3 regions of the Shewanella sp. Arc9-LZ genome follow, and region 3 is predicted to be linked to each of the others. Evidence: predicted binding sites of a transcription regulator. Region 3 holds the regulator's gene; each other region holds the start of a gene.
The links. Region 3 encodes LexA, which represses DNA repair genes until DNA is damaged. Its sites were predicted from a motif close to TACTGTATNNNNATACAGTA; they were not measured.
Positions count from the first base shown of each region.

Region 1 (10,556 bases), 2.1 Mb from region 3:
CGGCTTCATTTCGTGCAGCTAAATCCACACCAAAAGTACCTAACTCTGCTTTAGCGGGGGCCGGTGAGGTCACGGCTGCAAGCTTAGTGTTATTTGTATCAGATACGCCGCAACCACTTAATAGTGCTGTGGTTAATCCAATCGCAATTAAGGATTTATTCATTGTTATCGTGTTCCTTGGTCTATTTTTACAGAATTATTTGCCTAGCCATATTGAAAGACTGACAAAAAATGTCAATGTTCGAATTGTTAGCAAATTTAACTAACGCTGAGTTAAGCAATGAAATGCGTGGCTGAATATGTGCTGGTTTGATGTTTATTGGCTGTATTGTTTATTTGAGAGGCAGAGATAAGAGCAGTTGATTATCATCAGCATAATTAACCTAAACTTGGGATAAAAGTGAGTTAGGCTTTGTAATATTAACGCTGCCAGTGTTAAGCCACCTAACTATGTTGGGTTGCTATTTTTCTTGGGATTGGCATCAGTATTGATAGTGCTACAAGTAGTGCTATAGATAGCGTTATTGTTTGAGTTTGTTTACTCAATACGCTGTAAAACAGCTTAATAGTTAGGTTTATGATTTACTCCACCGCTCACACCACCGCTCATACAACAAAGCTTACACAACATTGCTGACGCGACAACTCTGACGCGAGAATGCTGACAGTAGGCTGGAGTGTTTAATCTGAATGTTGTGGTAATGATTTATCAATTTCCTTTGCCAACTGAGCCAATAAGTTGCTGTACGCGCTGACCAACTCCGCTGCCGTCGAACCTGCATTAGTGACCGCGATAAAATTTTGTTTTGCCAATGTTTGGTTTAATGGATTGTTTGTTAGCTCCCAGTTGGCATTGAGCCTGGCATTATTGCCATCTCGGTTGAGGGAAATAACCTTGATTTTAATGCTGTACAGGGGGCTGTTGTCTGCTTGCCAAGGAAATAACACTAGGTTACGACGGTTATCGCTTTGGCTGAGATTGATACTCATGACCCGGCTGATTCCTTGTTCAAGCGGTTCAGCCCAATAACTATTGGCAAATCGTTGCAGGTTACCATCGTCAAGTTGATACATCAGCTGTGTAAAATGTAAGTATTCGGCGACGTCAATTGGCCCTATACCAATGTCATACTCTAACGCAGTACTGCCCGACACTATTTGGTTGGGTATTGCAGTTAACACAAAGTACTGTTTTTCGGGAGAGCTTTGGCAGCCACTCACCAAACTCAATAGCAGTAAACCGATCCCCCAGTTAATGGTCCAAACTCCATATTTCCCCATGACATTATTCTCCTAAAGGTAGAGCTTTTTTACCGCGTATGATGGCCTCAGGTTGTTCATCTAAGGTTTCACTCAAGCTACGTAATGATCGAGCCGTGCGGCGGATTTCTTCCAAGGTATTGGTGAGTTCTATCAACAAGGGCGAGTTTTGGTCGAGTGTGTTACCTGCTTGGCTTGCAAGCTGATTCATGCTTAATAGTGTATTGCGTAATTCAGTTAAACTATGGTTCAGCGACTCAACGAGCTTGGGTTCATCATGATTTAATTGCACCAGTAAATTATCGAGTTTTAACAGTACTTCAAGCCCATTTTTACCTAACGCTGCTTGAGTGTTGTCCAAGTTAATCGCGGTGTTGTTAACGGCTTTGGCTGCATTATCAAAATTATCCAATGCTTGCTGTATTTTTCCGCTGGCAGCAATGTCACTGAGCTGCTGGGCTAAATTGTCGACATTGTTGACTAAACTTTTTAAGTTTAACGATTGCAGGTCTTTCGACAACGATTCGAAATCAGTCGCGATGGTCGGCAATTCTAATAATTGGTCTTTTTCGCCATGGAATAACGGCGAGGTGTTGGGAAAGAAATCCAGTTCAACATATAGCAGTCCGGTGAGTAAACTCAGATAATTCAGCTGGGCGCGTAAGCCGTTATCGATGGCGTGTGAAAAAAACTCTTCACCTACTTGGATCCCCTTAATATTGATACGTTTCAACAATAAGTCGGCATGAACTGCAGCCGTGACACCCTGGCTACTGTCGTTAGGGAAATCGATACTGATATCGCTTATTTCACCTATTATGACCCCTTTTAATTTTACCGGTGCGCCTACCTGTAACCCTTGCACTGAACTGTTGAAAAACATCACTACCGGGGCTTTCTCTGCAAATATACGCCCCCCAGAAAAGAACAGTAATGCAATAAACACTAAGATAATAGCGCCAAAAATAAAGGCACCAATCGCGAGCGGAAGTCGTTGGTTTTTACTCATGATATCTCCGATTTTTCGGTACGATTGAGAAATTGACGAACCCTAGGCTGGCTACTGTGTATTTTTAATTCTCGTGGGTCACCACAATCGAGCATAGTATTGGTCTCATTATCCAAAAACACACAGCGAGTGCCGATTGACAATATACTGGGCAGCTCGTGGGACACGATGATCACGGTAGAGTCTAGCGCTTGGCATATTTGCACGATCAATTGATCTAATCGCATCGAGCTAATAGGGTCTAAACCCGCAGAGGGTTCATCAAAAAATAACAATTGAGGGTCTAATGCCAGCGCCCGCGCTAATCCTGCGCGTTTGTGCATACCGCCACTTAACTCGGCAGGGTAAAACTTCTCGAAGCCCGCTAAGCCAACTAATGCTAGCTTATAGGCAACGGCTTCTGCAATTTGTCGCTCCGAAAGGTCGGTATAGAGCTGCAGGGGTAAAGCCACATTTTCGCCAAGCGACATGCTCGAAAACAATGCGCCTGTTTGGAAGGTAATCCCCCAATTTTTGAGCATTGCTACCTGCTCGGGTTCATCTGCTTCATAAAAGTTTTTGCCTTGATAAAGTACTTCACCCTTTAGTGGCGTGAGTAATCCCACCATCGATTTGAGCAAGGTTGTTTTGCCACAACCACTGCCGCCAATGACAAAAAAGATATCATTCTTGTTAATGTCGAAGTTGAGTTTTTTTTGCACCTCGGTACTGCCGTAGCCGACTGATAGATTACGTACACTGATAAAGGCATCATCAACCATGGTTAGATCCCTAATTTATCGTATAAGATATTAAGCGCCGCATCGGAGACAACCAAAAAAACAATGGCCTTAACCACAGCGTGGGTCGTCGCTAAACCAACGGCATTCGAGTCACGTCCGCAAAGCAGTCCTGCTTGACAACCCGCAATAGCAATTAAAAACCCAAAAATTAAACTCTTTATTAAACCAGTGGAAATATCTACCCAATCAATCGCAACCTGGGTTTGCAAAATATATTGGGTATAACTCACGCCCATGCCGTTAGCAACTAACGCACCGCCAATCATGCCTATTACATCCGAATAAATACACATTAGCGGCATAATAAAAATTAATGCTAATAACCGCGGTAAAACCAGAAACTCCATAGTGGGAATGCCCATCACTCGCAGCGCATCAATTTCTTCATTAACTTGCATGGTGCCTAACTGCGCCGCATAAGCAGCTCCGGTTCGGCCGGCCATAATAACGCCTGTCATTAGAGCACCCATTTCACGCACCATTCCGATAGCCACTAAATTAGCCACATATACCTGGGCGCCTAATTGACGCAGCTGTACCGAGCCTAAATAAGCCAAAATCATTCCCACTAGCAGACTAATTAAGGTCACAATCGCAAGCCCTTTAGGCCCAGCTTGTTCGATAAAAAACACGATATCACTTCGGCGAGTTCTCGCTCTGCCAACCAACCAACGCCCGAGTGCCAAAGTGCAGTTACCGACAAATACTAATCCATCGTGTACTTGTAAGCCTTGGTTAATCAATCCTCGACGTAAGGTCGGCCATAGCCCGCCTAGGGCACCTTCATTAGTTGGTTGATAAACCGCAACATCGGTAGCGAGCAGCAGTAGTTGCTGCAACCCTTGAGGTGTTTGTTGAGTGTCTAGTGATAGTTTATGTTGCTCACACCAGCGAGATAATTGTAATAAGGCAATGGCGAGGCTTGAATCCCAATGAGACAACTCTGTGGTGATTAAAGTGACAGATTGGCAATTAGATGGCAGCTCAGCACAAATATCTGCGCCTAGCGGTGCTTGGCCTAATTGCCAATCACCAGCAAGGTTCAGTAAGCAGTTATCATCGTGCATGTCGATATGGAATGTTGCGAGTGTCATGCTAGACCCCCGAGCCAATATGAAATAAGTCTATTCGTTTGTTTAATAAATAGGTTAGCTTGATTTTTGATCCTGTTATCAGTGTAGACCAAGCTCATTGATTATATTTTGACCTTGGACATATTATTTCATCAATAATGAAGCTATCACTTTGATGTATTGACGCTTTGCTACATTGAAGAAGCGTTAGCTATTAACCGATGTTGTTGTGCAGAGGCAATAAAAACGGCGTTAACGATTGAACATAACTGCCGCTTGTCGTGATTTAAAGCAAATAAACTTGCGCTGACAAAATTTAACGCTAATATATACTGTGTTTTTATACAGTATATATATTAGAGGTTGTCATATGCGCGTTATTCCCATTGCAGCCAGTGCCGGCATTACCGGTTTTGAATCTCCTGCCGCTGAGTACCTTCAATTAGGCCTCAGCCTTGATGAGATATTAATCCAGCATCCAAGTTCCACTTTTATCGGCTTAGCCCAAGGTGAGTCGATGCAAGGTGTGGGAATATATGATGGTGACTTATTGATTGTCGATCGTCATGAAACGGCTAGAAATGGCGACGTGATAGTGGCTAATTTTAATGGTGAGTTTGTGTGTAAAATTCTCGACATGCATCGGCGAATGCTGATGTCGTCTAATGAGCAACATTTACCTGTGACCATCTGCGACTATGATGACTTTAGTATTGAAGGTGTGGTGATTCGCTCAATTCGTTGTCATCGTCAAAGCCCACTGCTTATCAGCAAAAAAGGTTAGGTAACAATGTTTGCCTTAGTCGATGCCAATGCTTTTTATTGCAGTGCAGAACAGGTTTTTCGTCCTGACTGGCGCGGCAGACCGATTATTGTACTGAGCAATAACGATGGCTGTATTGTCGCGGCTAATCGGCAAGCAAAAGAGGCGGGTATTGAGAAGTTTTTGCCTTACTTTCAAGCTAAAGCATTATGTGCCCAGCGCAATGTCATTGTGTGTTCATCTAATTATGAATTGTATGCCGATTTATCGGCAAAGATGATGGCAATAATTGGTCGTTTTGCACCAGAGCAACATGTGTACTCCATCGATGAAAGCTTCCTGTCTTTTAAACATTGTTATCCCGCAATCAAATGCCTGCATAGCCAAGGTCAGTTAATTCGCCGTGCCGTTTGGAAAGAAGCCCGCCTGGCGGTTTGTGTAGGCATGGGCCAAACGTTAACCTTAGCTAAAATAGCCAATCACGCCGCTAAAAAAATACCGGGATACCAAGGTGTGTGCGTTATCGACACTGCGCAGCAACGTCATGACATTTTACGCCAGCTTGCCGTTAAAGAGGTGTGGGGTATTGGCCGGCGCATCAGTAAAAAGCTTGAATTGATGAATATTCGCAGCGCATACGATCTCGCCTCTATGCCACCGAGTCTAGCCAGAAAACAATTTAGCATTGAAATTGAACGCACCGTACGAGAACTTAACGGCGAAGTGTGTAAACAATGGGATGAGGCTAGGGCAGATAAAAAACAAATTTTCTCCACTCGTAGTGTGGGCGAACGTATTTGCGATTTTGAATCGCTATTACAGGCATTGAGTAAACATGTTGGCATCGCAGCAAGTAAAGCTCGTCAACAAGGCTCACATTGCAAAACCATGTTGTTATTTGCCAGTAATTCGCCCCACGACGAGCGGCCTGTGAGTTATAAAGTTATCGTACATTTTCCGTGTCCAACCAATTGCACCATTGAACTCACCAAAGCCATGACAGACGCCGCCCCGAGATTATTTAGCAATGGTGTTCGTTATTACAAAATTGGTGTGGGCCTGGTTGATTTAGCCAGCGAGAAACATTTTCAATTTGATTTATTTAATACCGCGAAGGTCAATTATGCCTTGATGGATACGCTTGACGGCATCAACCAACGATATGGCCGCGATACAGTGTTTTTGGCGGCACAAGGAATAGAACAAAAATGGGCCATGCGCCGTGATTTACTCACACCTCAATATTCAACCCAATGGAAATGCTTACCCAGCATTAAATGCTAAGGTTTTATATTACTAAGGTTTATGACTAAGGTTTATGACTAAGGTTTATCATAACAGTGGTATTGCTCTGTCATAACACATGCAAGGTTGGGGCATTCAACTATGGCTAAACCTTAAAATGTGATTCAGCTCTGATTATCACTCTAATTAAATTGTTAATGTTGAATCGTACTCATCATATGGCCGACATAATGCGAAATACGCTGTTAAACATAGCAATGATAATTTCACTACTTGGACAATTACTTGTTCCAAGTTTTGCTATGTCTAATGAAATGGCCATGTCAGACATGCAGTCGAGTAGTATGCATCAATCAACGATGATGCAAAGTGACTGTGATACTAACGATGACTGTTGCTTAAACGATATGAGTCAATGCATTAGCCATTGTCATGCGGTCGCGAATGCATTTTTGTTATCAGCAACAAACCTCACCAATGCTCTACTAACGAGTGCCAAAGTGAGTTCGCCTTTATGGACATCAACACCCACCATTCTAGTAAGCCAAAATCCGCCTCCGATAGCTTAATTCTTTATGTTTATTAGTTACCCACATTAATTTATAAAGATTTTTGTTGCTTCAACTATAAGCATCAAAAAGTTAACGGAGTTTATTATGAAAAAATTCATTGCGATCACACTATTATCTTTAGCCAGCTCAGCAGCAATGGCTGCCACTATCTCATTACCTGACTATTTAATCTTTACTGCGGTCGATGGCAAATCGACATCAAATAAAAGTGAAATGGAGGTGTCTCCTGGTCAACATTTAATAGAATTACAGTTTTATGATGTGTTTTCATCAGGAGCAGATGATACGAATTTTATTAAGTCCGATGCGTTATATTGGAGTCTACATCTAACCAAAGATGAAGATATTCACGTGCGTAGCAAAGAGATTTTCTCTTCAACCAATGCAAAGAAATTTATTGCATCACCGGTGATAACCTTAGACCGCGCCAGCGTAAAAGGTGAAAACGTCAAATTAGTTAATCACGAAGAGTTAATGGCTATTATCATGAAACAACACAGTCAAATGATGCAACAATAGTAAAATTGATAGGGCGCTTACATAGCGCTCTATCGTTATAAAAACCTGCTTGACCTATGTGCTGCACGTGGGTTTATAGTCAATACTAAGTAAAACAAGTTAAAATAACCCTTGTTTAAGATAATACATTTCACTATTCTGTTTGCTGTTGTTTTTGGAGAGTATATTTTGCGTAAAGCCCACTTAATCATGATGTTTGTCTTACTGACGTTTGTCGGTCAGGCTTTTGCGTCTGTGATTATGTCAGCTAATATGCCAATGAGCTCAATGACAAAGTCAACATTATCGACAGATAATAACAATGCTTGTCATGACATGAATATGCAAAAGAATGCCATGAATAATATGAGTGACATGAGTGATAATGAGAGTGATAATTGTTGTGCTCAAACTTGCCATTGTCCTGTCGGCTCATGTTTATCCGTCGCTTTAACGATGGCAATGCCAACGCTTAAATCAGAAGTCAGCTTAGTTAATTCTGCAACAATCCTTACCTCAGCACTTATGCCTCAGTATCGTTCTTCTTTATACCGTCCTCCAATATTTGCCTAACATAGGCACAGTTACGCCTTTTTTTTGCTAACTGTCCTAGCCAATCATGTAGTTTCAATTTTTTAACTTTTTCGGTTAATAAACTGACATTAAACCGCGTTGTTTAATGTGACGAAATTTGATTTGGAGGCAATATTATGTCTGCTTTATATCGCAATTCTATTCGTTTTTTTCGTGTCATAGGTACTATTTTTATTCTGCAAATTATGGGAGGGATGTTACCTGCCCATGCAGCGGAGCCCGACACTACGGCGCCATTACTCACTGTTTATAAAGATGCCAATTGTGGCTGTTGTGAAAAATGGCTAACGCATATTAGTGAGCGTGGATTTAGTGTTAATGCCCACAATATTAACAACCTTTATGATTTTAAACAGTCAAAGGGTATTCCTGCTTCAATGCAATCTTGCCATACCGCAGTGTCATCTCAAGGTTATGTGTTTGAAGGGCATATCCCGGCAAAATTCATTAGTCGTTTTTTAGCCACCCCCCCTAAAGATGCTATCGGCCTAACCGTACCCGCTATGCCTGTGGGCAGCCCAGGTATGGAGTACCAAGATAAATTTATGCCATACCAAGTCTTACTGTTGAAAAATGATGGCAGTAGCCAGGTTTACGCCCAAGTGAACTCGCTTGAGGAGTCTGTGCAATGAAATCTCAATACATGATAAAACCCATGATTGAAACGACAAACAGTGAACTCAACAACAGCCGACGCCGGTTTGTGTTTGGTGCATCCGCCATGTTGGCATTGATGTCGATCCCTTTCCCTAAAAATGCCTTTGCCAATGCGTTAAGCCAATCGTTGAGCCAGCTTTCTGGCAAAGTGTTCGACTTATCAATTGACTATAAAATGGTTAATTTTACCGGAAAATCTGCTCGGGCCACTGTGGTAAACCAATTACTGCCCGCGCCGTTATTACGTTGGAAAGAAGGTGAAACAGTTACCTTAAGAGTAAAAAATAATCTCGACCATGATAGTTCTATTCACTGGCACGGTATTATTTTACCCACCGAAATGGACGGTGTGCCTGGCTTTAGCTTTGATGGCATTAAACCCGGTGAAACATTTGAGTATCAATTTACCGTCCAGCAAAGTGGCACATATTGGTATCACAGTCATTCAGGCTATCAAGAACAAACCGGTTTATTCGGTGCTATTGTGATTGATCCTGCGACCCCCGATCCGGTCATATATGATCGTGACTATGTGATCATGCTGTCTGATTGGTCTGACGAAACCCCTGAAAACATTTATGCCAAATTAAAGAAACAAGCCGATTACTATAATTACCGTGAGCGTACGGTAATGGATTTTTTCTCTGACGTAGATAAAAATGGCTTAGCCAATACGTGGAACGCTCGTTCGATGTGGAATAACGCGCGCATGAGTGACAGCGACATATCTGATGTTACCGGCTCAACTTATACCTATTTAATGAATGGCAATCCACCGCAACAGGGCTGGCAAGGGTTGTTTAAACAAGATGAGAAGGTGCGCTTACGCTTCATTAATAGCTCTGCTATGACCATATTTGATGTGCGTATACCGGGCCTTAAGATGAGTGTTGTCGCCAGTGATGGTCAGAACATTCAACCTGTATCAGTGGATGAATTTCGAATAGGTGTTGCTGAAACCTATGATGTGGTTATTGAGCCAGAGGTTGATAATGCCTACTGTATTTTTGCTCAGAGTATCGACCGCACCGGCTTTACGGTAGGTAACCTTACCTCAGATGCCAGTTTACATGCTCCTATTCCCCCAATGGATCCAAGGCCTGTCCTTGGCCACAGTGATATGGGCATGGATATGAGTGACATGGATATGAGCGGTATGGATCATAGCAAAATGGACATGGGTGGCGGTGATATGTCAGGCATGGATCATAGCAAGATGGCTATGGGCGGCGGTGATATGTCAAGCATGGATCATGGCAAAATGGCTATGGGTGGCGGTGATATGCCTGGCATGGACCACAGCAAGATGGCTATGGGCGCTGCGAAAGCGACAGTCTCAGGATTAGGGCTTGCAGGCTTTGGCAGTAACAATGAAATTAAACACATTGACACCGAGTTCGGCCCACAAGTGGATATGCGTGCCGATGCGCCAAAAAGTGGTTTACACGATCCCGGGATTGGGCTGCGTGACCATCAACAGCAATTTAACCGCAAAGTATTAACTTATGGCGACATTAAAGGCTTACATCCTACCTACGACACACGCCAACCTAGCCGCGAAATTCAACTGCATTTAACCGGCAATATGAACCGCTATATGTGGTCTGTGAATGGGGTGAAATTTATGGACGCCGCGCCATTAGAGTTTGAATACGGAGAAAGACTGCGGATCACCTTAGTGAACGACACGATGATGACTCACCCTATGCATTTGCATGGTATGTGGAGTGAGTTAGAGACAGGCGATGCTGATTTTATTCCCCGTAAGCACACGGTATTAGTTCAGCCGGGTTCTAAGATCAGTTACTTAGTCACCGCCGATGCAAAAGGGCAATGGGCATATCATTGCCACTTGTTATTCCACATGCCAGGCATGTTCAGAAAAGTCGTGGTGAAATAAGGGGAATACAGATGAATAAAACGAATTTAATGGCCTTGGGACTGCTGAGTCTGAGCGCCACATTGACTAGCTCAGCTGTGTTTGCCGGCGGTAATGATGATCCTCTATTAACAAAAGTCATGCTGGATCAATTTGAAAAAGGCGTCGATCCGCAAGATCCCACCCAGTTTAGTGCACAAGCCTGGTTAGGTTACGATTTGAAT
Region 1 covers NZ_CP048031.1:2,379,850-2,390,405, forward strand. The annotation lists gene GUY17_RS10245 (M13 family metallopeptidase) at 1-163, opposite strand, end outside; gene GUY17_RS10250 (PqiC family protein) at 682-1,281, opposite strand; gene GUY17_RS10255 (MlaD family protein) at 1,286-2,269, opposite strand; gene GUY17_RS10260 (ABC transporter ATP-binding protein) at 2,266-3,030, opposite strand; gene GUY17_RS10265 (ABC transporter permease) at 3,033-4,145, opposite strand; gene GUY17_RS10270 (LexA family transcriptional regulator) at 4,495-4,908, shown strand; gene GUY17_RS10275 (Y-family DNA polymerase) at 4,915-6,171, shown strand; gene GUY17_RS10280 (hypothetical protein) at 6,363-6,701, shown strand; gene GUY17_RS10285 (DUF2057 family protein) at 6,789-7,223, shown strand; gene GUY17_RS10290 (CopL family metal-binding regulatory protein) at 7,392-7,775, shown strand; gene GUY17_RS10295 (DUF411 domain-containing protein) at 7,913-8,428, shown strand; gene GUY17_RS10300 (copper resistance system multicopper oxidase) at 8,425-10,353, shown strand; gene GUY17_RS10305 (copper resistance protein B) at 10,365-10,556, shown strand, end outside.
Region 1: a site for LexA is predicted at 4,455-4,474, ahead of GUY17_RS10270 (LexA family transcriptional regulator). Genes of this name have one in related genera too.

Region 2 (10,556 bases), 2.4 Mb from region 3:
ATAATCCCTTCAACATTGTCTTTTTCAAGTTTAGTGATTTCTTTAGCCACATCTTGTGACAAATTCATATAAAATCCAGGGATTTGAATCACCCCGACTTTACGATTGGCATACTGGCCTTCTTTAGGCTCAACCACTTTTGAGGTCGCGGCACGGTCTTCTAAACGAATTTTATCTCGGGTAATGACCACTTCAAAAGGTTTAGCATTAGCCCCGCCTTTATTCGGTAAAATCTGTAATACGACTTCACTTCCTTTTGGCCCTTTGATCAAATCAACAACATCATCTAAACGCCAACCTATGACATCAACAATGTCACCGGTTTTTTGACCAACACCAACAATTTTATCTTCTGGTGATAATTTCTCGCTATTGGCAGCAGGCCCTCCGGCCACTAAACTTTTGATGACGGTGTAGTCATCATCCATTTGCAACACGGCCCCAATACCCTCAAGACTTAAATTCATTTCCATTTGGAAACGTTCTGCATTACGAGGTGATAAATAACTTGTATGAGGTTCAACACTACGAGCAAACGCATTCATGACTGTTTGAAACACGTCTTCGCTTTGTGTTTGGCTTAAACGCTTAATGGCATTGTTGTAACGCTTCTCGAGCACTTCAACAATTTCAGGCCACTTTTTACCGGTTAATTTAAGATTTAACGCGTCATATTTAACGCGCTGACGCCAAAGTTCATTCACTTCGGCTTCATCTTTTGGCCATTGCGCATCTTTGCGATCAAATTCATACGCATCGCCAGCTTGAGTAAAATCGAACTCTTTATCAAGCAAAGACAACGCATAAGCAAAACGCTCATAACGACGTTTCTGTACTAGGTCGTACATGGTAAATGCAGGGCTAATATCGCCTGATTCAACCATGTTATCAAACTGGTTTTGATATTGACTAAAGCTCGCAATGTCTGCCGCAGTCAGCACATTACGACGATAATCAAGTTGCTCAAGAAAACGGGTATATATTTGCTCAGAGAATGCATCGTCAAGTACAAAACGATGATAATGCGAGCGAGTAAACAAAGTTGTTACTCGCTTGCTAGCCACTTTATGTTGTGGCTCTTGTGCTAGTTTAGGTAACTCGCTGATTTGAATCGTTGGTGAAATTGCCCATGCCGAAAAGCCGACAAATAAACTGGCAATTGACGCGGCCAAGGTAAGTTTTCGCATCAACAAGTACTCCTTAAATTTCTATAATAGTATGTGCTCAGCACGTACTTTGATGGATAAGCCAGAATCTAATTGAACAAGCACATCCTCTTTATTAATATCAGTCACAACACCAGGAACAGGTGTGGCACCTAATTTAACATTAACGCGTTGTTTTTGTTTTAAATCTTCTAGCTTAGCCGGCACAAGTTTAATCACTGGAGCCGCTACCGGTGCAGGACGTTCCTTTTTAACGGCAGGAGCACGTTTAGGTGCCACTTTCTTTGCCGGCTTTTTAGGCGCTAACGCTTGACGTTTTGCTTTAGCTTTATCTTGGCTTTCTTTAAGCGTCAAAATAGCATGGTCAATGTGCTCTTGTTCTAATTCAGCACATTCATTACCGTCAAGATCTATACGTTTAGCACCTGCTTTAACGCCTTTCAAATAGCGCCAGCTGCTTGTGTAACGACGAAGCGCTACACGTAATTGTGTTTTACTGACTTTAGAATCATCAGCTAACCGTTCAGCCAAATCTTGAAACAAACCAATTTTTAATGGCTTCGTTTCACCTTCTGCAATAAAGCATAAAGGAAAGGTTTCATATAAATACGCTAAAATTGCGTTGGTGTCGGTCAACTTGTCTGTTGATTCCATTTTTACTTCCACGTTAATAAAGGGACTGATTATGCGGCATACAATTTGCCTTGCAGTCGTTCATCTTTCGTTAAACCTTACTGTTAAGGCTTAACGTACAAAATATCACTATCCGCCAGTTTGCTAAAGTCATTGAAACAAACCTTAACAATTTAACCAAACTTACTCTCAGCTTAATCATCGCTCATCAGTAAATCCAGCACAAATGCGTATAGCGGCATATTATAAAGCCCGCGACAGCGAATGCGACCATGATTTAATCTAATTTGTTCGCTATTTAACCAAATAGGCAAGTTTCGAAACTTTTTACCATGTTTTCTAAACCAATTTGATCATCTTGATCGAATCGATTCAGTAATGGGCTGTCAATATCTAACACTGCCACAACCTCATTACCCTGCCTAACAGGGATCACGATTTCTGAATTACTGGCAGAATCGCATGCAATGTGGCCATCAAATTGATGAACGTCGGCAACTCGTTGGGTTTTATTTTCTGCTGCGGCAGTGCCACAAACACCTTTGCCGATATTGATACGGGTACAAGCCACTTTACCTTGGAATGGTCCAAGGACTAATTGTTCACCACGCTTAATATAAAAACCTGCCCAATTTAGGTCTTCTAGGTTGTCATTTAGCAACGCTGAAAAATTTGCCATAGCAGCAATCAAATCATCTTCGCCTTCAAGTAAAGCTTGTGCTTGACGATTTAATGTTTGGTAAAATTCGGTTTTCATGTCCATTCCTTAAGCTGACACTCAATCGAAGAATGAGTGATGAATACGACTATTCTGCAGATGTAGTTTTAGCCGTAGTCTTTTTAGTTTTCGCTGTAGGAGCGTTTTTAACCTGTACGATGCCTTTTAGCAAGTTAGAAAGCTCATCTTTATTGTTTGCTAGATAAAATGCCAGCTGTTCGCATTTATTTTCATCAAGTCCGAGGTCTGCCTTAATAAGAAATGGCACTAGGTTATCGGAAATATCGAGCATCTTATCGTAGGCATCAGCCTCTTTCTTCGATATAAATGTCATCTTTTCCACCCCTTCTCTGACCACGACAAATTGGGTTATCACTGCCATGATGTAATCCTCACTGTTTTTATATACAGTGCATAGAATCTCACATAGTTAACTTATGATGCAAGTGTTCTGATTATTCTGATATTATCAAGCACAAGAAAATCGAGATTATTTAACAATTAACTCATTTTTCTGCCAATATAAGGCCAAGCAGAGAGGTTTGACTCTTCGCTACCCAATAATGTGTTTTACTATGGATTAGATTAATTCTTCATGCATGAATTTGATGATCATGATTCTATAATTTTATGCCAATCATGTGATTTGGCAGTGAGAAAACGAGCTTTGCCTTCAAGTGCCCGTGCGCTTTGTCCGCGTTGCCACACGGCGCTCTATGATTCACCTTATTGCTCCATTAATGGCATGCTAGCGTTATGCGTTGCGGCGTTAATTATTTTTATTCCTGCTAATTTATTGCCAGTACTCGAAATCCACTTCCTTGGCAGTGTACGAACCACTACGGTGCTGCAAGCTGCTGTGACGGTTTGGGCCGAAGGATATTGGGTTGTAGGCCTAGCGGTAATGGTTGCTGCAGTTATCGCGCCTGGGTTATTGATTTTGTCAATTATGGCTCAAGTTGTAATTGTAAAATTAAAACTGCACAACTCATTTTGGCAAAGAACCTACACTACATTGTTAAAAAATCATGGTTTGATATCACAAATGACCATGTTAGAAATTTATGTCATCAGTTTTCTCGTGTCGGCCTTTCAGTTATCAGACTTTTCCGATGTGTATTTTGGTATGGGAACATTCAGTTTTACAATGTTGTTTATCATCATCTTATTTTTACAACGTGAATATAATCTAGAACACATGTGGAGTTATGTAGATGCCTAGTACTCCAATTACACCATCCAATGAACATATAGTGGACAGCACTAAGCAAACTGCGAATACCGATAACGAGCCGAAAACTGAGGTTTTACCTCATCTTCAGGGCAAGAAAATGGGCTTATGTTTATGCCCTGTTTGTCGCAAACTTAACGTCACAAGTAACAGTCATTGTCGACGTTGTTTTAGTCAATTAAGTAGCCGTAATTATGCCAGCATCCAACAAAGTTGGGCTTTATTAGTTACCGCGACAATTTTACTTGTTGTCGCCAATATTTACCCTATTACCTTATTAACTAATCGCGGAGTGGTCACCAATGACACCATTTTTAGTGGCATTAGTCATTTAGTCAAAACCGGTATGTTTCCGATTGCTATCATTGTTTTCACTGCCAGTATTTTAGTACCTTGGCTTAAAATTATTGGCTTAGCGACTTACTTGACGGCTATTAGTTTTAACTTACCAATATCAAAAAGAAAATTAATGGTTGGGTTTCACATTATTGAATGGATCGGCCGCTGGTCAATGCTCGATTTATTCGTTATTTCATTAACCGTTGCCTTAGTTAATATGGGGCAATTATTAGACGCAAAACCTGCACCTGCCGCGACAGCATTTGCGTTAGTTATCTTACTAACACAAGTCGCAGCAAAAGTGTTAGATACTCGATTACTTTGGGACCGCTTGGAAAACACTGATGACACAAATTGAATCGCCTAAAATTGTGAAGAAAAAGTTATTCTCGCCAATATGGTTATTACCGGTTGTTGCTTTGATATTAGGTGCCTGGTTAGGGGTCAAAAGCATTAAAGAATCCGGCATTGAAATATTAATACATTTCCCTAGTGCTACGGGTATTGATATCGGCAAAACGTTGGTCAAATACCAAGGATTGACGGTAGGTAAAGTCACTGACATTGGTATTGACGATGATCTAAAAGGGGTAAACGTTAAAGTTATTATGGATTACCGTGCCGACCCTTTCCTCAATAAAAATACCCTTTTTTGGTTAGTAAAACCTAAAGCAAGTATTACCGGAGTTGAAGGGCTCGATACGTTATTTTCTGGTAATTATATTGCCCTTCAACCTGGTGATGGTCGCTCTGCAACCGTATTTGAAGCACAACGTGAAGCGCCTGCGATACTCCCCGGCAGTGAAGGACTGATGATCGAACTAAAATCCCCTAAACTGGGTTCGATTGATGTTGGCTCGCCTGTATTTTACCGTCAAGCACCTGTCGGAAGCATTGTCAGTTATCGCCTCGACGGAAATAAACAAATAATTATCAGCGCATTTGTTCAAGAACAATATGCCCATTTAGTCAATAAAGACTCCCATTTTTGGAATGTATCGGGCTTGAAAATCGATGCTTCTTTAGCGGGGATAAAAGTCAGCACTGAAAGTATCGCGTCTATTTTGGCCGGCGGCATCAGCTTTGATACCGGCAACTACACTGAAAAAGCCCAAAATGGTGATGTTTACAACTTATATGAGGATGAACTCACCGCTATTGGAGGTGTTCATTTTGATTTAACTGCATCTAGCAGTGAAGATGTTAATGAAGGCACCGCCATCACCTACCGCGGTATCGTTATTGGTGAAATAGAAAAAGTAACCTTAACCGACACTGGAGTGAAGCTTATTGCTCGGGTTGAACATCATTACAAAGCATTAATTACCAACGATAGCCAATTTTGGATAAGTGGTGCCGAGTTATCATTAAAAGGTGTCAAAAATATCAGTAGACTGGTTACTGGCAGTGTTATTAATGTCTTACCAGGCACTCAAATAACCGAAGAGGCGATGCAATTTGAATTGGCATCACATGCTCCCGATTTGCTCAGTCAAGACAAACTTAAATTGACGGTAGTTGCCACGACTCACACAGGTGTCAGTAATGGCGCGCAAGTGCGATATAAACAATTGCCTATTGGGCAGATAACCAGTATTGGTTTAAGTAAAGACTTTTCAACTGTTGAATATAACATTGAAATTCAACCAGAGTTTAAGAGTTTGCTGACTAAGGGAAGCTTCTTTGTTCCTGAAAGTGCCATAGCCATTAATGCTTCACTAGAGGGCGTTAATGTTAAAACTCGCGACCTCACTACGATGTTGGAAGGCGCTATTAGCTTAATTCCGGGTAACAGCGAAATGCTGCTTTCGGCTAATAGTACTTTAACACTGCACGAATCAATTGAATCGGCGCAAACGCTTTACGCTCAACAACAGCTGACACCCTTTACTTTAACTAGTATTGATGGTGCCGACTTAGCTGAAGGCTCGCCAATTTATTACAAAAAAATGCAAATAGGCTCAGTGAATAAAGTCAATTGGTTAGCTAAAACGGATAAATTTAATATCGATATCAATATCGACAATAAATTTGTTCCGTTAATTAAGCCGACTACGGTTTTTTGGCGTAATGACGCTGTAGCCATCAATGCCAGTTTAGCCGGTGTCGATATCAATGTTGCACCATTGAAAGGTGCAATAAATGGCAGTATTACCCTTGGACATATAGACGACAGAGTTGATACTGAAAATAATCAACCTAATCTACGATTATATGACAACAAGTCACTCGCACTCATGCAGGCTAAAGTCATCAACCTCACTCTGCCTGTGAGTACTAAAGTGTCAGAAAAAGCGGCTATTCGCTATCAAGGGCATAAAATTGGTGAAGTGTCACAGGTTAAACTAAATCAAGATTTAAACACTCAGAATGCACAAGCTTATATTTATGGCCATTACGTAAACCATTTTAGTGCCAGTGACACTGAATTTTTTATCGTCGATGCACAAATTTCTTTAGCGGGTATTAATGCCCCAGAAACACTATTAACGGGTCCTTATATTGGTGTTATCCCAGGTAACAGCACAGAAATTATTGATAATTTTGTTGCCCAACCTCACTCGAGCTTTGAGGCTACCGTACCTAAAGATGCATTAGCATTCCAATTAGTTGACGATCAACTAGGTTCTATTAAGGTCGGTACACCGCTATTTTTCCGCGGAATTAAAGTCGGACAAATTGATGGATACAGGTTGGATGACTCAGGAATTGAAATTACGTTGTTTGCCCATGTAAATGCTGAATATAGTCACTTAATCAACCAGACTAGCCAGTTTTGGGATGCCTCTGGTATTAAATTAGACGTCGGTTTATTTTCGGGTGCACAGTTAGAAACAGGCTCATTAGAAACGATACTCGCCGGTGGTATAGCATTTGCGACCCAAGATACAACATCAGATAGTAATCGTATCAATGCAACCGAACGTTTCCCATTGCATGAGAATATACAAGATGAATGGGCACAATGGCGACCTACACAAACTAAGTAACCTCAGCTAGAGATAATACAATTAGTACAAAAACAAAAGCCGATATATTTATCGGCCTTTTTATTTATCTTATTGATTTCGATAATTGATTTCGATAATTGATTTCGATAATTGATTTCGATAATTGATTTTTAACCATAAAACCAATAACATACACCGATGGCGGCACTAATACCTGCAAAATCTGCTGCTAAACCACACCCTAGTGCATGACGACCATTACGGATCCCCACTGAACCAAAGTACACAGCCAACACATAAAATGTTGTTTCGGTACTGCCTTGTAAAATAGCTGCTAGTCGGCCCGCAAAAGAATCAACTCCGTGATGACTCATGGTTTCTAACATCATCGCACGCGCACCAGAACCGCTAAAAGGTTTCATGAACGCGGTTGGCATCGCATCAATAAAGCGCGTATCGGCGCCTAATGCACTCACGCCACTTGCTAACAGCTGTAAGGCATAATCTAACGCCCCTGAAGCCCTAAGAAACCCAATGGCTAATAACATCGCCAGCAAATAAGGGATTAGCTGAATTGCTTGGCTAAAGCCCTGTTTAGCGCCATCAACAAACTCGTCATACACGGCAATTTTGCGATAACCTGCGACTAAAATAAAACTTAAAATCAGCAACAACAGTATACCGTTACCTAACACCATAGACACCTGGCCTATCGCATCGGCGGATAATGTCACCAAATAAGCAATCCCGGCCATGAATACACTCATAATGGTTGCAGCATAAGCCAAAATAACACTATTGATTAACGAGATACGCTGCACTAACGCGACAACCAATAGTCCCACAACGGTGGAAACACTTGTGGCCAATAAAATGGGTAAAAAGATATCAGCAGGATTAGCCGCACCTTGTTGGGCACGATAAAGAAAGACTGTTACAGGGACTAATGTTACTGATGAGGTATTTAATACTAAAAATAAAATTTGGGCGTTGGTTGCTACTGATTTTACAGGGTTAAGAGATTGCAGATCATGCATCGCTTTTAAGCCTAAAGGCGTTGCTGCATTGTCCAGTCCCAACATATTAGCAGTAAGATTCATGCTAATGCTGCCATAGGCGACATGTCCACGAGGAACCTCAGGCATCAACTTAGACAGTAAAGGTTCAAATATGCGGGCAAACAAACCCACCACACCGGCCTTTTCACCAACTTGCATCAAGCCCATCCATAACGCTAACACACCGATTAAGCCAAGCGAGATGTCAGCGGCTAACTTAGCACTGGCAAACAATGCCGTCACCGACTCGCTTAATACATCGACATTGCCATTCACTAATTGAATCGAGATAGACAACGCAGCAATGATAAAAAATAATAACCACACTCTATTTAGCACACACCACTCCATTAGCCAGTCGGTTTTATTAACGTCAATATACAGTAATCATTGCCAAACAGGGTGTACAATTCCGTGATATGATCGCTTCAATTACTGCAACAATAATGTATCGTTTCTTATTATGGCCCAATTAAATATAAACTTTATCAATCACATTGAGAAAGAGTTACCCGCTCACTTGGCTTTAGAAGAGTTTATCGCCTATTGTGATAAACCACTTCGTAAATCCATTCGGGTGAATACGCTTAAAATCAGTACTGCACAATTTTTCAGCATCATGACTAAAGCCGGCTGGCAACTGTCTCCAGTACCTTGGTGTGCTGACGGATTTTGGATTGAGGGTAAAGATGATATCCAACTGGGTAATGCCATTGAACATATTCAAGGGCTATTTTATATCCAAGAAGCCAGCTCAATGCTGCCGCCGACCGCATTATTTTCCAATGAAACCGCCGCCGAAATAATCTTAGATGTCGCTTCTGCGCCAGGTTCTAAAACCACTCAAATCGCAGCCTTAATGAATAACAGTGGCTTATTAGTCGCTAATGAATATTCTGCCAGTCGCGTTAAAGTATTACACGCTAATGTGTTACGTATGGGGGCCAGCCACACCGCCCTAACCCATTTTGATGGCCGAGTCTTTGGTGAATATTTATATGAATCGTTTGATGCTATTTTATTGGATGCTCCTTGTGGCGGCGAAGGTACCGTCCGTAAAGATCCCTTGGCATTAAAACACTGGGATATTGAAGATGTTACTGCGATTGGTGAAACCCAAAAAGATCTTATCGAATCAGCATTTTTAGCGTTAAAGCCAGGCGGAGTGTTAGTCTATTCGACTTGTACTCTAAGCCAGTTAGAAAACCAACATATCTGTTATCACTTACAGCAAACTTACCCCGATGCGGTTGAGTTTGTGTCACTGGCTGAGTTATTTGATGGTGCAAATAAAGCATGCACTGAAGATGGTTTTTTACATGTTTGGCCACAGATTTACGACAGCGAAGGATTTTTTGTCGCTAAAATTCGTAAAACCGCCTCAGTCGAGCGAGTAAAAAAACAGCCTAAATTACAAAAAAACTTTCCTTTTACTCCCGTAAACGAAAAGCAAAAAGTGGAATTAACACAATACTTTCAAAACAACTTCTGTCTCGAGTTACCCAGCGATGACGTGATCATGTTGCGTGACGATGAATATTGGTTGTTTCCAGCCCAATTTATGCCTTTTATAGGCAAGATGCGTTTTCAACGTATTGGCATTAAGCTCGCTGATGCGATGAAAAAAGGCTACAAAGCTAAACATGAAGCCGTTATTGCTTTATCGGCAGCAGCGCATAATCCAGCAAAAACCATGGAATTAAGTGCGGCGCAAGCACAAGGTTTTTTAATGGGTCGTGATATTGCTACAAGTACTTTTGATCAACCGACACAGCAGCAGTTAGCCATCATGCCACAAGGCGAAATGTTAGTGAGTTATCATAAAGTCGTGCTTGGGGTTGTAAAACATTTAGGCCATAGACTGAAAAACAATTTACCGCGTGATTTGGTCCGCGATAACGTTAACTTGAGCCTATAGCACGCTACACTATTTCGATGAGCAAGAATAAAGAATATAAAACATAATTATCAATGAATTACTATAAAACACAGTGATAAAACAGAGTGCTAAACCAACATTATTAATTAAATTTTATGCACAACACAATTTGAGTGCCTATAATTAATTCATGTTCGACTCAGTATTTGGCATTTTAAGCTATCTTAAGATGCCACAACAGTAGCGCAAGGCTCTTAATCGAGCCCTTTCCCTAGGCCCAAAACAATTGGATAGTTTTGGGCCTTTTTTTATTATTTCACCCACCAACACGCTCTAAAATGTGCTTAAGTCATAGGTTCATGGTGGTATTTGAGTAACGTTAGCGCAATTATTTAAGCAACTGCGCTAACGTTATTTTGTTTGCCTGCACAGCAGGCATATCAGAACTTTATTGCCGCGAAGTAAGCCACAAATTAGATAATTTGCTGTTAGTCTCAGGATTGAATTAGCTTCAATCTTGAACTAGCTGCAGATTTGATTTAGCGGCCAACTAACTTAGCGGCATCTTTAAATAAATTAAA
Region 2 covers NZ_CP048031.1:2,790,107-2,800,662, forward strand. The annotation lists gene prc (carboxy terminal-processing peptidase) at 1-1,187, opposite strand, end outside; gene proQ (RNA chaperone ProQ) at 1,209-1,820, opposite strand; gene GUY17_RS11915 (GAF domain-containing protein) at 2,098-2,556, opposite strand; gene GUY17_RS11920 (YebG family protein) at 2,606-2,899, opposite strand; gene GUY17_RS11925 (paraquat-inducible protein A) at 3,113-3,739, shown strand; gene GUY17_RS11930 (paraquat-inducible protein A) at 3,849-4,445, shown strand; gene GUY17_RS11935 (PqiB family protein) at 4,432-7,077, shown strand; gene GUY17_RS11940 (nucleoside recognition domain-containing protein) at 7,209-8,435, opposite strand; gene rsmF (16S rRNA (cytosine(1407)-C(5))-methyltransferase RsmF) at 8,560-10,014, shown strand; gene GUY17_RS11950 (TatD family hydrolase) at 10,515-10,556, opposite strand, start outside.
Region 2: a site for LexA is predicted at 2,911-2,930, ahead of GUY17_RS11920 (YebG family protein). Genes of this name have one in related genera too.

Region 3 (10,556 bases):
TGAGTGCGGGTATATTGATATTTTGAAAACGTACTGGAGCATGAGTATCGGTTAATTGCTCTGCATCGAGTCGGTCACTTAATGGGTTGGGTTGTTTTTGATAAACTCGGCCAACCAGCGTGTAGTAATTTGTTTTTAACGGGGTTAGTTCAGGTAAAATTCGGCGGTCCTTGTTTGCAGGTACAAAGCCTAACTCGACCAATATCCAAGGTTGTTCAGGGGTTATTTCAAAAATTTGATACGCTAAATATCCCACCTGGCCTTGATACACTTGATTGTCTAATAACAGCATCATGTTGTTAATTGGTTTAGCTGATATCGATAGACGGTAACCCGTGAGTAATTTCGTCTCCGGCTGAGAGCTTGTTGATGCTGCTGACAATTCAACTATTGCCAACATTTCCTCATAAGTGACAGCTTGTTGCTGTTGACGCTGAAGTAGTGTGCTTTGCCACTCTTGTTTAAAGGTTGCTCGTGATAACTGCCATAATCCTAACTTGACCAACAAGCTAAACACGACCAAAGTAATGATTACGAATAATACCCGAGACACCCCCACACTTTTAAAAGGATTGCCTGTGACAACACCTTTCATCGTTAAGTTAGTTTTAGTCTCGTTGCTTGTATTCATATTATTTAACTTAGGTAGGGCCTTATTTATTATGGTTAAGGGCGAGCATCAACAATCAATGAGTCGTTTTCTCGGCCGGCGCGTATTGTTTTCTGTTGTCGTTATAATGGTATTGCTGGTGGCTTTGGGGCTTGGTTACATTCAACCTAACCCCAGACCTTATTAGTCGTTAATACGTGGTTTTATAGTACGTATACGAAAATGAATAAACATAACCACACCACATCAACGAAGTGCCAATACCAACTCCCAGCTTGAAAAGCGAAATGCTTGTCGGGGCTAAAGTGGCCCTTTACAATTCTGAGTAATAAAATAATCAAGAACAGGGTGCCAATCGTTACGTGCATGCCGTGAAAACCGGTTAACAAAAAGAAGGTGTTGCCGTAGACACCAGAAGAGAGCGTAAGCCCCATTTCTTGGTATGCATGGCTATATTCTTCAACCTGTAAACTGAGAAACGCAATACCCAGAATTACCGTCAACGCTAACCAGATTATCAAAGGTTTACGATTGGCTTTTTCGAGATTGGTATGAGCAAAGTGCAAGGTAACCGACGAGGTTAGCAGTATAATAGTGTTAATTAACGGCAAACCCGTCCATGGCATGGCTTCTGTTGCGGTGCCATCAGGTGTTTTAACCAATGGCCACATAGCTTCAAATGCAGGCCACAACACTTCATGGGTCATGGCATTGTTAGATGCGCCACCAAGCCAAGGTACTGAAATCATGCGGGCATAAAATAGCGCGCCGAAAAATGCCCCAAAAAACATAATCTCTGAAAAAATAAACCAACTCATTCCCTGCCTAAATGAACGATCCATTTGCGGTGAATACAGTCCAGCCATGGATTCATCAATAACGGTCTTAAACCAGCCAAAAATCATAAAGATAATCACGGCCAAGCCGGTTATTAAAATGTAACCGCCAGAGGTTTTTTCAGTGGTTAATTGTTGTACATAATTACCTGCGCCAAACGCAATTAAAAATAAACCGATAGCACCGATTATTGGCCAAGCACTTTGGGTTGGCACATAATAAGTTTGATACTTTGTTGTCATTTTGCTGCTCCTTGCTCTATGACGATCGCCTGTCTATCGGTGATGTCATAAAGGGTATAAGAGAGAGTCAATGTGTTAATGGACGCTGGTAAATCAGGGTCCACGTAAAAAATCAGTGGTAGTTCTGCTGTTGCTGCTGCAGCCAAAGGTTGTTGATTAAAGCAAAAACATTCCGTTTTATTGAAGTATGCAGCCCCTTGCCCTGGCGATACCGAAGGGATTGCTTGGCCTACAGTGTCACGTGTCGATAGGTTTTTAACCAAAAATTGTGCATGAGTGAGCTCCCCAGGATGTACGCTTATTTGGTTAACTTTAGGGCTAAATTCCCATGGCATACCTGATTGAACTTGAGTCACAAATTCAATGGTTACGGTCCGGTTTTTATCAACCACCACCGCTTCATAACTACTGGCGCTATTTTGGGGTTTGCCATTAATCCCCAATGTATCGCAGAGCACGTCATAAAGCGGTACCAGCGCAAAACCAAACCCAAACATACCAATTGACCCGGCAATCAGGATGATTAATAGCTTACGATTTGATTTTGTTGGCTGTGTCATCTCATTTAATCTCCGGTGGAGTGGTAAACGAGTGATATGGCGCAGGGCTGGCAATCGACCATTCCAAGCCTTCGGCTGCTTCCCAAGGATTATCTCCAGCGGGTTTGCCACCCTTGATACATTTGAGAACTACAACAAGGAAAATTAGCTGAGATAAACCAAATGCAAAGCCACCAATCGACACAATTTGATTCACATCGGCAAACTGTACCGCGTAGTCGGGGACCCGGCGCGGCATACCCGCTAAGCCTAGAAAGTGCATTGGGAAAAACAACACGTTGACGGATATTACCGAACACCAAAAGTGCCACTTACCTAAAGTTTCGTTATACATATGGCCGGTCCATTTAGGCAGCCAATAGTAAGCCGCCGCCATAATGGAGAATATCGCCCCAGTCACCAGTACATAATGGAAGTGAGCCACGACAAAGTAAGTGTCGTGGTATTGGAAATCAGCAGGGGTAATTGCCAGCATCAAGCCCGAAAAGCCACCAATAGTAAACAGGATGATAAATGCCACTGCAAACAGCATTGGAGTTTCAAATGTCATTGAACCGCGCCACATAGTGGCGACCCAATTAAACACTTTCACCCCGGTTGGAATGGCAATCAACATGGTGCAATACATGAAAAACAATTCGGCAAAAACAGGCATACCAGTAGTAAACATGTGATGTGCCCATACCAAAAATGACAGAATGGCAATACTGGCAGTGGCGTAAACCATCGAGGAGTAACCAAACAGCTTTTTACGGCTAAAGGTTGGTACTATCGCGGAGATAATACCGAAGGACGGTAAAATCATGATGTAAACTTCGGGATGGCCAAAGAACCAGAAAATATGCTGGAACATCACCGGATCGCCACCACCTGCAGCATCAAAAAAGCTAGTACCAAAAAACTTATCGGTTAATACCATGGTGACCGCACCTGCGAGCACCGGCATTACTGCAATCAGTAAAAATGCGGTAATGAGCCAAGTCCACACAAACAAAGGTAACTTCATCCAGGTCATGCCAGGAGCTCGCAAGTTTACAATGGTTACAATGACGTTAATTGCGCCCATTATCGAACTTATTCCCATTATGTGAATGGAGAAAACAAATAGGGCGGTACTGTCAGGACTATAGGTGGTTGAGAGCGGAGCATAGAATGTCCAGCCAAAGTTAGGGCCGCCGCCTTCCATAAAGAGTGAACCTAATAAAATGGTAAAGGCGAAGGGTAAAATCCAAAAACTCCAGTTGTTCATTCGCGGTAGTGCCATATCTGGGGCACCAATCATCATTGGAATTAACCAGTTTGCTAACCCGGTAAAAGCGGGCATCACCGCCCCAAACACCATGATGAGGCCATGAACTGTGGTCATCTGATTAAAAAAGTTAGGTTCTACTAGCTGTAATCCAGGCTGAAATAATTCAGCTCGAATCACCATTGCCATCGCACCGCCAGTAAGAAACATAATGAAACTAAACCATAAATACAGCGAGCCGATATCTTTATGGTTAGTGGTGAGTAGCCAGCGCATTAGCCCCTTCGGAGCGCCGTGATGATGATCATCATGAGCGGTAGCCAGTGTATCGTGCGTTGTTGTGCTCATTGTTTTCCCCTACTGTCCATGGCTAGCGACATCGGCAGGTTGCACCGCTTCGCCAGAATTATTGCCCCACGCATTGCGCTCATAAGTAATCACAGCCGCCATCTTTTGCGGGCTAAGTTGACTACTAAATGCCTGCATTGCGGTACCTGGTTTTCCGTGCATAACGATATCGATATGTCCGCTAACCGGTCCAGTAACAACAGGGCTGCCAATAAGTGAAGGGAAAGCGCCTGGTAAACCAGCGCCAGTGGCTTGGTGACATGCAGCACATGTCGTAGCATAAACCTGCTCACCTTCAGCAATTAATTGCTCCAAGGTTAACGTGGGCAGATCCTCTGGTACAACAGCTTCTGCTACGGCTTCGACAGCTTGATTGGCTTTGTCGGTAACCGCATCGGTAATGTCAGTTGTCGTTGCTGCAATAGTATTTGCTGCATCGGTTACTGCTTTACTTGGTTCGGTGCTTGCCTCGTTACTGCCTAAAAAGTTTCCTATATCAGCAGCTTGAACAACATCACCGCTATTATTGCCCCACGCATTACGCTCAAAGGTAATTACTGCGGCAATTTCTAGGGCGCTAAGTTGCTTTGCAAAGGCTTGCATTGCAGTACCTGGTTTACCGTTTAAGACGATATTCAGGTGATCGTTAACAGGGCCTTTTATGATAGGGCTGCCAATTAATGATGGGAATACACCAGGAAGACCCGCACCATTGGGTTGATGACAAGCGGCGCACCTAGCAATATAGATTTGCTCACCTTGTGAGGTTAGCTCCTCAAGAGACAAGGTTTTAGACATTGATGCCGCAGCGGCTGTAGCTGCATTGCTTGCTAGTTTTTTTTGCTCTACTAACCAATTATCAAAATCGGCCTCCGATAATGCTTGCACCACAATCGGCATGAAACCATGGTCTTTACCGCATAGCTCGGCACATTGGCCGCGATACGTTCCAGGCTTATCAATACGAGTCCAGGCTTCGTTGATAAAGCCTGGATTGGCATCTTTTTTAACGGCAAACGCGGGCACCCACCATGAATGGATAACATCATCAGATGTCATCAAGAAGCGCACTTTTTGGTTAATGGGCAGTACTAATGGCTTATCGACTTCAAGGAGGTAATGCTCGCCTTTGGCCTCACTGCCATCAATTTGTGCTCTGGGAGTGGATAATGTGCTGTAAAATTCGATGTCTTTATCAAAATAGCTGTAATGCCACTTCCACTGCGACCCGGTAATTTTTATGGTGAGATCAGCATCACTGGGATCTTCCATAGCAATCAAGGTTTTGGTGGCTGGAATAGCCATGCCGATTAAGATGATGAAAGGGATGACGGTCCAAGCAATTTCCACTTTGGTACTTTCGTGAAAATTGGCCGCGACAGCGCCTTTTGATTTGCGGTGATAAATCATTGAGTAAATCATGATCCCAAACACCACTAACCCAATTGCACAACAGATGTAAAGAATCGTCATGTGGAGGTCATAAACCTTGCCACTGATATCTGTCACGCCTTGAGTCATGTTGAGGGGCATTTCTGATGCCCCAAGCGGAAGTGCTACAAACACCACCAGTAAACAATACAACCATTGCTTCACAAGACTACTCCTCTGCTAATTGCAAATAGCAACTACAAAGAAGAGTCACACAGTAATTCTCTGCTCTATGCAAACTCTTCGGTTCCCGAAAAAAGTTTGATGACCTCAAAGTACTTTGGTGGCTGTAAACAGACGGTCTACGGTTTTATTGTTAGCTGTGCACCACGCTTGTACCTACTACTGAACTTATCAATTTTGATTTGGCTCATTTGTCTGAAAGTAATCTTGATTACTGCCATTCACGTCCAATTAAAGATAAAAATGTTTCATCCTTGTTAACCACATTACTTGTAGATTAAACATTGATCAAGATCACTTTGTTGGCTAATAGGCTGAAAAAAGATGAAAAAAAACCCTGAATTCAATACAGGGCTTGGTAATGAAGGGTTCGTGCTTAGTGAAATGAGCAAAAATTACTTGTTCCATTTGTTAAAGTAGGGCTAACAAGTTGATGTTTGTGAGGTAAGTGAGCATTCACATCTTCAATTACCACCCCTAATGCACGTGCACTTTTGGCGACAATTTCTAAACGGCGACTATCGCGAGCATCAAGTGAGCTTGTCCAAGTTACTACTGCGCTCGATGTACCGCTAGTGAGCGCTTTCTCCATGGCCCATAATGTTTCGACTTCATCTTTGGTGTGCACCAGTAAAATGCGATCCATTCTTACACCAGCACTTGCCAGCATATGTTTATAGCCAATATGGGGCGGACTAATTAACACAATCCATCTGCCTTGCTGGCTCAATATCGCTAACTTGCTGCACAATTGGCTCAGTTCAGCCTCACCTTGAGTGACAGTTTGTAATGTTTGAATGGTTTGGGTGCCATGCAGTTCTGTTTCAGTTAAATCTACCCATAAGCCCGGGTGGCGTGGCGCGATGCCCATTAGTTTGTTCATAACCAATCTCCATTACGGATAACGCCAACGGCAAGCCCTTCGATGGTTAGGCTTTGGCAACTTAAATCTACTTTTATTGGATTGTAATCTTCATTTTCGGCATGCAGATAAATCACATTACCTTTTTGTTCAAATCGTTTTACGGTGACGTCATCATCAACACGTGCCACAACAACCTGGCCATTACGTGCTTGCTGCATTTTATGTACAGCGAGTAAGTCGCCTTCTAAAATGCCGATGTTTTTCATGCTGTCACCACGCACTCGCAATAAAAAATCTGCGGCGGGCTTAAACATGTTTGGATCGACTTGATAGTATTGCTCTACATGCTCTTGAGCCAAAATTGGTTCACCAGCAGCAACCTGCCCAATGAGTGGCAGACCGGTTTCAACCTGTTCTTCATGAGGTAAACGAATGCCTCTTGAAGTACCAGGCATGATCTCGATAAAGCCTTTTTTGGCTAATGCTTTTAAATGCTCTTCGGCGGCATTAGCACTTTTAAAGCCAAGACGATTCGCAATTTCAGCACGAGTGGGTGGCATACCTGTTTCGGCGATATTGTTTTTAATTAAGTCTAAAATTTCTGCTTGGCGCGGCGTTAACGGTCTCATGATGATTCCTGTCTTTTTATACAGTGACTGTCATTATATACAGTGTTTGTGTTCGCGCAAGTATTAACCAACTATTTTTTGTATTTTGTTGATTAAGTATCACTCAACAATATGTTTTAATTAACTATTACTAATGTTCTGTCTTATGTTATTTCTGATAGTGAGAGCTTAAACGTAAAGATAGATCGGTCTGATAGTGTAAGCAGGGTGGTTTCTGGTATCCTATACGACAATATTACAGTGGCTTATGTTGCGAAAATAACCATGTCAAAACCAGATTCAATATTTTTACGAGCATTAAGATGGATTCAAAAGTGGATGGTACAGACCATTGTGGTCCCTCACGATCCTTTTGATGACCTCAATATAGATCCAACTAAACCTTTGGTTTATTTAATGAAAACGGAATCTATTAGCGATATTGCCGCGTTGAGCGAAATCACCGAGGGCTTTGGTCTGCCCAGTCCTTATGAGCCATTACAGCTTGATGGCTTAACCGTGCCTCGTGTGGTCTGTTTAGAGGGCCGCAAGCCACTATTTGGTAAACGTGAAAGTGGTGACAAATTCCTTAATTATTTTACCAGTTTATTGTCACTTCATAGTGAGAGCCCTGAATTAGATATACAGTTGGTTCCTGTTTGCCTTTATTGGGGACGTACCCCAGGTAAAGAAGAAGACAGCATGAAAGCTGCTGTATTTGAACGTGAAAACCCTACGTGGTTACGTAAATGGTTAATGATTTTATTTTTAGGACGCCATAATTTCGTCCAGTTTTCTAATGCATTATCGCTTCGTCATATGGCCGATGAACATGGTACTGATAAAAGAATTGCTCACAAATTAACCCGAGTCGCCCGTGTGCATTTCCGCCGTCAACGCAAAGTGATGACGGGGCCACAATTACCGAATCGACAAGCGTTGTTTGCCTCTTTATTAAAATCAGAATCTATCAAAAAAGCCATTGAAGAAGAGTCTGCAAATAAGAAAGTAACAGTCGAGAAAGCACGTGAAACCGCCATTGAATACCTTGATGAAATTGCCGCCGACTATTCTGATAGTTTGGTGCGTATTGCCGAACGTTTCCTGACTTGGTTATGGAACAAATTATACAGTGGCATCAATATCAAAGGTGCCGAGCAAGTAAGACAGTTACATCATGATGGCCATGAAATTGTTTACGTTCCTTGCCATCGTAGCCATATGGATTACTTGCTACTGTCGTATATTTTGTATTATCAGGGCATGGTTCCGCCGCACATTGCTGCCGGTATTAACCTTAATTTTTGGCCAGCAGGGCCGATGTTCCGCCGTGGTGGGGCATTCTTTATCCGTCGTAGTTTTAATGGTAATAAACTTTATACCGCAGTATTTCGTGAATATTTAGATCAGTTATTTGCTAAGGGTTATGCGGTCGAGTATTTCACTGAAGGAGGTCGTTCGCGTACAGGACGTTTGCTAGCGCCTAAAACCGGTATGTTGGCTATGACAATTAACAGTGTGCTACGTGGGATAGAGCGCCCAGTAACCTTAGTACCCGTGTATTTAGGTTATGACCATGTGATGGAAGTGGCGACGTACCACAAAGAATTAAGCGGTAAGAAAAAGAAAAAAGAATCTGTATGGCAGGTATTTGGTGCTATTCGTAAGTTAGGCAATTTTGGCCAAGGTTATGTGAATTTTGGTGAGCCGATTAATTTACAACAGTTCTTAAATCAGCAGGCGCCAGAGTGGCGTGATGAGCTAGCTAAAGATCCTGACCAAAAACCATCTTGGTTTACGCCCTCAGTTAATTTGTTAGCTAACCGCGTAATGACTAATATTAATGGAGCGGCCGCAGCCAGTTCAGTAACATTGACTAGTTTAGTGTTATTAGCGTCAGAGCAAAATGCGTTAGAAAGAAGCCAGTTAGAACGTCAGCTTGATTTGTATTTAGCCTTACTTAAAACAGTGCCTTATACCGATTATACCTCTGTGGCCGAAGGTAATGGCAAGTCAATTATTGATCACTGTCTGTCGTTAAATAAGTTTGTTAGTACCAAAGACCTTATTGGTGAAATTATTTCAGTTGATGAAAAAATTGCCATCACCATGAGTTATTACCGTAATAATATTATTCATTTGATGGCGTTGCCGTCATTAATTGCCAGTTGTTTAGTGCATTATGACGTGTGCGATCGCCAGCGAATTCATGGCATTGTAATGGACTTTTATCCATTACTTAAAGCTGAGCTATTTATGAGCATTGATGATGTGCCTCAACATGTGGATAGCATTTTAGATTTCATGGTTGAACAAGGTTTACTGACCGGTAGCGATCAGTTTGAGATAACGCCTCGTCATATTACCCAAGTGTTACTGCTTGCTGAAACTATCAGTGAAACGTTGCAACGTTATGCGATTATCTTCAATTTACTCGCAATAAAACCTGATCTTGAGCGCTCAGAACTGGAACGCGATAGCCATTTGTTAGCCCAACGATTAGGCGCGCTGCATGGCATTACCGCACCAGAATTTTATGACAAAAAATTATATAATACCCTGAGTGTGAAACTGAAAGAATTGGGTTATTTATGCAGCGACGAACATCGTGCTGAAGTGATCAGAATTCGTGATAACGCTAATAAATTACTCAGCTCTTTAGTAAGACAAACCATTGTTGATAGTGTGGAAGCGGAGCACGGACAATAATGGCTAATCATATGAATGCTGCCAAGCATCGTACCAGCGGTAAATCTGTATTGGGTGGGGCGATGATTATTGCCGGAACCACTGTGGGTGCGGGCATGTTTTCGTTACCCGTTGTTGGTGCTGGAATGTGGTTTGGCTATTCTATCGCGATGTTGCTCGGCGTTTGGTTTTGCATGCTAATGTCGGGTTTATTGTTATTAGAAGCCAATTTGCATTTTGAACCAGGCGACAGTTTTGACACCTTAACTCGGGTGACTCTTGGGCAGTTCTGGCGGGTGATTAACGGCGTTTCGATTGCGTTTGTGTTATATATTTTAACCTATGCTTACATAAGTGGTGGTGGTTCGATTGTGAATCACAGTCTGTCAGCATTGGGCGTGAGCCTACCCCAGAGTGTGGCCGGATTGGTGTTTGCGGTAGTCTTGGCTTTGGTGGTATTTATTAGTACTAAAGCGGTCGACCGTATCACCACAATCATGCTTGGTGGCATGGTGATTACTTTCTTTTTGGCTATCGGTAACTTACTAATCGACATTGATACCATAAAGCTAGTATCGCCTGATGGTGAATCGCGTTACCTGCCTTATTTACTTGCCGCTATCCCTTTTGGATTGGCCAGTTTTGGTTATCACGGTAATGTGCCAAGTTTAGTCAAATATTATGGTAAAGATGCCAAAACCATCGTTAAGGCGATTATTACCGGAACCACTATCGCATTGGTGATTTATATATGTTGGTTAGTGGCAACGATGGGTAATATTCAACGAAGCCAGTTTGCCGATATTATTGCTCAAGGTGGCAATATAGGTGTGTTAGTGGGTGCGTTGTCTGGGGTTATTGCCAGCCAATGGCTGGATAACATGTTAACCCTATTTGCTAATCTTGCCGTCGCCTCATCATTTTTAGGTGTGACA
Region 3 covers NZ_CP048031.1:289,810-300,365, forward strand. The annotation lists gene GUY17_RS01370 (SURF1 family protein) at 1-631, opposite strand, end outside; gene GUY17_RS01375 (DUF2909 domain-containing protein) at 579-797, shown strand; gene GUY17_RS01380 (cytochrome c oxidase subunit 3) at 814-1,689, opposite strand; gene GUY17_RS01385 (cytochrome c oxidase assembly protein) at 1,686-2,249, opposite strand; gene ctaD (cytochrome c oxidase subunit I) at 2,251-3,846, opposite strand; gene coxB (cytochrome c oxidase subunit II) at 3,856-5,442, opposite strand; gene GUY17_RS01400 (cell division inhibitor SulA) at 5,837-6,343, opposite strand; gene lexA (transcriptional repressor LexA) at 6,340-6,954, opposite strand; gene plsB (glycerol-3-phosphate 1-O-acyltransferase PlsB) at 7,219-9,642, shown strand; gene mtr (tryptophan permease) at 9,642-10,556, shown strand, end outside.